DNA from 2 places in the Bacillus sp. 01N45 genome. Region 2 is predicted to be linked to the other one. Evidence: a T-box and tRNA genes for the amino acid it is inferred to sense, from the RefSeq annotation. Region 2 holds a T-box; the other holds one or more tRNA genes.
The links. The T-box of region 2 lies ahead of AC1DMU_RS03780 (valine--tRNA ligase). A T-box ahead of a tRNA ligase gene usually reads a tRNA of that ligase, here a tRNA-Val.

Region 1 (3,423 bases), on a different contig from region 2:
ACAGTACTTACGATGATGATTATGTGTTTCTGCTTAAGTTACTTACACCCGCAATTTAAAGAAAAAGATGAGCGAATGAAACTTATTCGTTATAAAGGAATGTTCTTCAGCTTTTTTGCGCTAACGGCATATTACCTTCTTTTCTCTTTCGGTTTAAATCTACACGTAATTACACTATCTGCGGTTGAACTATTAAACATACTTATGGCACTTACGATGAGTACAGTTTTTATCTCATTTGTTGTTTTATCGAAAAGATATTAAGATGGAAGAGAGAAAGGAAGATTAACATATGCAAATGATGTATGCTTTTGGCATTGGACTTGTATTATTTTTAGCCGTATTCTTATTTATTCGAAAAGACGTTCAAGGTGGGACGTTAACGAAAAGAGGCTTTTATAAAATGATCGGCTGTTTAGTCGTTATGTTTATAGCGATTATCGTAATGATCGTTTTAATAAATCAATCACTATAGAATATAAAAATGGAACCTTACTGTAGTAAGGTTTTTCTTTTTGATGTAAAATCCGAAAATTCCCACGACATCCATTTACTACATATAATGGATATTATATAATTTAATAAAATGATAGACAGGGAGCATAGTATATGAATAAAAAAACTATCTTCTTTTTATTAACATGCCTACTACTTATAGCTAGTATTACTTATATAATATGTAACAAACGAGAACAAGTGCCACCTATGTTAGTATGGGAGCACCAAGAATACTATGTTACGAATGAACCTGCCGAAGCTGAAAAAGTTGGACAAAGGCTCGGAGAAGTAACGAAGAAAATTGAAACAAGTAAAAAACCTACTAAAAACAGTGAATCCAACATAGTACAAGAAAAAACAGAAGTATTCACAATGATAGAGGAAGAAAAAAATCCTCACTCATCTTTAATCATAAAGGAGCCTTATAGTGACGAATATAGAGTAGTAAGACCGATGTTACATGTACTATAAAGTGAAAAGGGGACTCATATGCAGACAGTAACTTATCCATGGTCGTTAAGAAAAATGTTTGTTTTTTTCCTTTGCTTCATCCTTCCGCCAATCGGCGCAATTTATATTTTGATGAATCGAGAAGCGCTACAAAAGAGAGACTTCATTTTATATGTATTATTTGCTGCTATTAATATATCGCTTTGGTTATCACTTATGATCCTCGATCGGAGCGTGTGGATGGTAGCGGGTCATTATGTGTTCGGAGCAATTGTTATTGTTTTTTCGAATATGAATAAGAGATAAGCCAGCAACCTTAAAGTTGCTGGTTTTAATTTTGCTATTTATAATGAGGAAATAAATTTTTAATAGAGAGTAGTGGGCGTTATGAGATGGAAAGAGGGGACGTTTGAAAAAATAGACACGAATGACTCATATAAATGCTATACTAAAAAATGTTTGTAATGTCAGTTTCATACTATTATATAATGCTGACTTACTAGAAAAGATAAGAGGAGAATGAGCGTGCAAAAGATAAAGAAACTATTACTGTTAATGATGGTAGTAGGATTAACAGTAGGTGTTTTAGCAGGGTGTGCAAATCCGAAAGATACGACAGAAGAATTTTTAACAGCGATACAAAAAGGTGATATAGAAAAGGCTCGTACATTTGTTGAGAGTGACAAGGAATTTAACAAACTAAATGAAAAAACAGATGATGCTGAGGCAAAAGCAATGCTGAGTGCAATTACGAAAAACTTTAAATTTGAAAAGCTAGAAGAAGTATCGAAAAAGGATGACAAAGCAGAAGTGAAAGTGAAAATTACATCTGCTGATCTATCCGTTGCTGTAACAAAAGCAGTGGGAGAAGTTATGCCAATGGCCTTCGCTAGCGCTTTTAGCGAAGACAAAGAGCAATCTGAAAAAGCAATCGAAAAAACGATGACATCAGCAATCGTCAAACACTTATCAGATAAAGATGCAATCATGGCAACTCGCGAAGTTACATTGAACTTAAAGAAAAACAAAGATGGCGACTATAAAATCGTTGCAGATGATAACTTGAAAGAAGTATTGTTTGCTAATGCGAAGTCTTTGGAGAAGATGTTTCGTGGGAAGTGATTGATTTAGATAAAAAAGAGAAACCATATCACGTAGAAGGTTGATACGGTTTCTCTTTTTTATGACCCCGGAGAGGCTCGAACTCACGACCTCCACCCTGTCAAGGTGGCGCTCTCCCTGCTGAGCTACGGGATCTTCAAAAATGCGTATGTAACAGCATCTTTAATCTTTATGCTAAAGCAATTATATATAATTAACTGAAATTTTGCAATATTTTTATAGTAAGTTTTAAAAGGGAAATCATATGCAATTATGCGAGTAGTGTCTGAAGGGATAATGATGAGAAGAAGACTTAGTAGAATGTAGCGGTCATATTATTTAATGTATTTATCCAAAGGGTTTTCATCGCTTAAATCAACAAGTAAAGGACATAAGAATAATAAAGGTAGAGCGGCATTAGCATGATGAAAGGTGTCATTTGATAGATACTGCCTTCCAAAACAATACGGGCAATCTTTTTCAAATGTCACGAGTATTGACCATACATCTTTTATTGTCCACTTCGTTTTACAATACGTACAACGCGCCATAGAGTTCCTCCTCATTTTAAGTCTTCTTCTAGTATATTCCATTTTATTGTACTGAAGTCATTTGTATTTGGTGTGATAAAATGTAAGTTGTTTTGTTTTTTTATGTGGATTTATTTAGTCATTTATGATCAATTACATATCGTTTCATGTTTTTGCAGGATGATAGATTTTCAGCTTCAATATGCAAATTGGCCAATATATCCTTTTTACAATTTACTTAAAATCATGTATAACAGAGATACAAGATTATTTTACCCCGCTATTTGCGGACGGTAAGATCCCCACCTCAAAATTTAGCGAAAGCAAAGAAGTTAGGTGGTGGCAGGCTGCTCGTAAAAGCCCGATTGGTGAAGGCTGATTAAAGTTTCACTTTATAAATATTCAGTAGTAGAGGGAGAATTATTGTAATGGTAAGGAAAACGTTCAAGATGCGCGTATCTAGAAATAGAACGATTTCGATTAATGGCTCGATTCTTGATGTGGATGTTACACATGATGAGTTTTTACAAGAGTTTGTTGAGTGGGTCGATTCTAAAGGCTGGTCGTTTATGGGGATGACAGATGAGATTACACCCGAGGAAGCTAGTCAAAATTTAATAGATTCATTGATTGATGAGAAGGATAAGAAAGAATAATTCCTTCTTATTTTTTATTGTATATTTATGTTCTTTATCGTAAAAGTATGATATAGTAAAAAACAGTGAATGTTCTTCCAATTTAATACAATTCACATATAGATTGGTAGATTCAGTTTTTAAGCTGTGAGAGTATAGTGAAAAGGGAGAGTCATATGGTAAACTTTAAGAAAATTTTGGCTTTTGTT
Region 2 (3,423 bases):
AACGTTCTGGTACGAACGTTACTTTCTCTTCTTCTTTTTGTTGAAGCTCTACTGCCTTCTCAGCAAGTGGAGCCATTTTTACGAACCATTGTGTTGATAAGTAAGGCTCAACAACTGCACCACTACGCTCACTATGACCTACTGAATGCATATGAGGCTCGATTTCTACTAATACGCCCGCTTCTTGTAAGTCCTTCACTAACGCTTTACGGCATTCGAAACGATCCATACCGTTATACTTACCAGCTTTTTCGTTCATTGATCCATCTTCGTTCATTACTAAGATACGTGGTAAGTCATGACGGTTACCTACTTCAAAGTCATTCGGGTCATGAGCTGGTGTAATTTTTACAACGCCTGTTCCGAAATCTTTTTCTACGTACTCATCAGCAATAATCGGAATCTCACGGCCTACGATTGGAAGTGTAACTGTTTTCCCGATTAAATGTTTGTAACGATCGTCTTCTGGATGAACTGCTACTGCTGTATCACCAAGCATCGTTTCTGGACGAGTAGTAGCAAGACGAATATGACCAGAACCATCTGTTAACGGATAGTTCATATGGTAGAATGCACCTTGAACTTCTTTATGAATTACTTCAATATCAGAAAGAGCTGTGCGTGTTGCTGGGTCCCAGTTGATAATATATTCACCGCGGTAAATTAAGCCTTTTTCGTATAATTGAACGAATACTTTATTAACCGCATCAGATAAACCTTCGTCTAATGTGAAACGTTCACGAGAATAGTCTAATCCTAAACCAACTTTCCCCCATTGTTGACGAATGTGAGACGCGTATTCCTCTTTCCATTCCCAAGCTTTTTCAAGGAATTTCTCACGGCCAAGATCGTAACGTGAAATACCTTCTTCACGAAGTTTCCCTTCTACTTTCGCTTGTGTTGCGATACCCGCATGGTCCATTCCTGGAAGCCATAATACATCGTAACCTTGCATACGCTTCGTACGAGTTAAAATATCTTGAAGAGTTGTATCCCAAGCATGACCTAAGTGTAACTTACCAGTTACGTTCGGAGGTGGAATTACAATTGTGTATGGTTGTTTCTTCTCATCTCCTGTTGCTTCGAAATATTTGCCTTCAAGCCACCATTGATAAAGGCCTTCTTCAACGGACATATGATCATATTTAGTTGGTAAATTCTTTTCCGTGTTTGACATTATTTTCCCTCCTTAAAATAAAAAATGCCCCTCATCCAAAAAAGGACGAGGGACATCGCGGTACCACCTTTATTTACAAACAAATTCAGGAATTTGCTTATACTCTTAATTTGATAACGGACAAATCCGTCTTTTCCTAATGAGAACTATTCCGTTCAGAAAAGATGCTCCAGGGCTACCTTCTAACATAACTATCTAGAGAATCTCCCAGCTAATGATTCTCCTCTCTGAAGACGTTTCTTGTTATACTCTTCCCCTTCAAGGCATTTATATGATTGTTAATTATTATATACAATAGTGTAAAAAACGAAACCCTATTCGTCAAGATAAATTTAATACTACGGCTTTTTGGGCAAAAAAAGAAGATAAGTAGCATCCTCTACTTATCTTCTTTCTCCCGCTATTTGCGGGCAGTAAGACCCCATCACTTTATCCGCTCCCTTGCTGAGCAGCTTGTAATTGCGAAAGGAAATATTCTATATTGCTAACGAGCCAATGCGATTGTTGTAAGCTCTTTACTCCGAGCAGTTCATTTTCCTCATTGCGACTCTCTCTTCTTTTCTTATAAGACTGGATTTGCCGAATAAATTGCGATGGATACGTCATATATGCAAACATGAGTAGTTGCTCTTCTTTCGTAAAAGGGAAATTTTTTTGGTACATTTGATACCATTCAAACCGATCACTTCGCGCAATTGGATACGTATTTAAAGACCGAGAATAAAACCCTACTATATCTTGCACCGGTGTGGCAAACTTAGATTTTTCTAAACTAATAAAATAGCCATTCCGTTCATAATCAAATAAGAAATGATTAAGCGATACGTTACCATGTACAAAAGTAATACGTGTTTTTTCTTTTTCTTTCATCGCATCGTTCCACTCAGTTAATTGCTTCATTGCAAACTCACGCGCCCTCATTACATGATGATAGTACGTACAATATTGCAATTCAAACGGAGACATATACCACTTCGCTTCAGATTCTACGAGAAACTCTTCTAACATCTCACCATCATTCTCCCAGCGATCGGATATATTTGTATAATGTTTTTCTAAATCTTCTTCTGTATACGTTTCTTCTTTCACCGTTTTTTGATGTAACGTCCCGAGAGTTTGAAACATTTTATGGTATTGATCATTATCCTCGCCGTTGCCTTCCGCACGTTCTAACCAAGGCATTAAATAATAATTATACGTCCCGTCACTTAAAATATAATTTCCATCCGTCGCATGGTATATAGGTACATAATTTGAAAAACCGTTCTCCTTCAAATATTGAATATGGTGCAAAAAGTTATTCCTCTCTAACTTTCCGTCTTCTATTTTCTTGAGCGCATACGGACCTTGATTCGTGTAAATTTTCGTTACACTTCCGTGCTCTTCCATATGCTGTGTATCCAATCTATATTGCCTTACAATGGGTTCATAGCGATTTCGTAATTCAATATCCATACGAATAACCCTTTCTATTCAAAACATTGCCTTTAGGAAAATAAGTGAGTGAAAACACTCACTTATTTCGCTTTTGCCCTTGAAACAGGAATATAAATAATTTGTCCCGCAGTTAAATATATATCTTCTGTTTGATTGACACGATATAAGTTTTGTACAGACGTTTCATAACGGTCTGCAACAGATTCGATTGTATCCCCTTCTTGCACGAAATACATTCTTAACTTTGTAAATTCTTCTTCCGGTTCTTTCGTAAATATTTTCGTTAAATAAAGTGCATTTTCATCTCGCTGTGAATACGTTTCTTCTTCTTGCTCTTCTTGTTTTTTCGCTTTTTCTTTCTTGAAATCTTTTCTTCCGAACAATTCAAATTGTGGCGTTGATTCTTTCTCCTCTTCACGCTCCACAAATTCATGTTCTTCTATTTCCTCTTCCTCTACTTCCTGCTCTTTTCTTTCCTCTAGTTGAAACGGTTCAAATGCGTAATCTTCCCACTCATCTGATTCCTTATAGACTGGTTCTTCTACGTGCATGGCGGGTCTATTTTCATCTTCTTGTGCGGAATCAGCCTCTAACTCAGCATACGCTGTTTCTTCCTCTTCATCCTCGATCCTTTCTTCATCACATAAACCAGTGATAGATATATCCGCTAATAATTGTAAGCAACCATTTTCCTTTAATTCATAATCAAATTCCTCAATAGATACATATAGTTCTTCAATTACTTTCACACGGTTTCTCGGAATTGATATTTCAAGCGGAAAGGAATGAACAAGTTCATTAACCCCATC

Region 1: it has a tRNA-Val gene. The T-box ahead of AC1DMU_RS03780 (valine--tRNA ligase) is inferred to sense a tRNA for this amino acid. The anticodon was not compared.

The regions. Positions count from the first base shown of each region.
Region 1 is NZ_JBFTQW010000003.1:354,835-358,257, reverse strand. Features, by position in the region: gene AC1DMU_RS09660 (permease) at 1-264, shown strand, start outside; gene AC1DMU_RS09655 (DUF3976 domain-containing protein) at 293-475, shown strand; gene AC1DMU_RS09650 (hypothetical protein) at 610-969, shown strand; gene AC1DMU_RS09645 (hypothetical protein) at 988-1,254, shown strand; gene AC1DMU_RS09640 (hypothetical protein) at 1,474-2,070, shown strand; tRNA gene AC1DMU_RS09635 (tRNA-Val) at 2,133-2,205, opposite strand; gene AC1DMU_RS09630 (hypothetical protein) at 2,385-2,600, opposite strand; gene AC1DMU_RS09625 (hypothetical protein) at 3,008-3,235, shown strand; gene AC1DMU_RS09620 (D-alanyl-D-alanine carboxypeptidase family protein) at 3,391-3,423, shown strand, end outside.
Region 2 is NZ_JBFTQW010000001.1:718,506-721,928, forward strand. Features, by position in the region: gene AC1DMU_RS03780 (valine--tRNA ligase) at 1-1,177, opposite strand, end outside; T-box leader at 1,216-1,448, opposite strand; gene ysxE (spore coat protein YsxE) at 1,607-2,632, opposite strand; gene spoVID (stage VI sporulation protein D) at 2,695-3,423, opposite strand, start outside.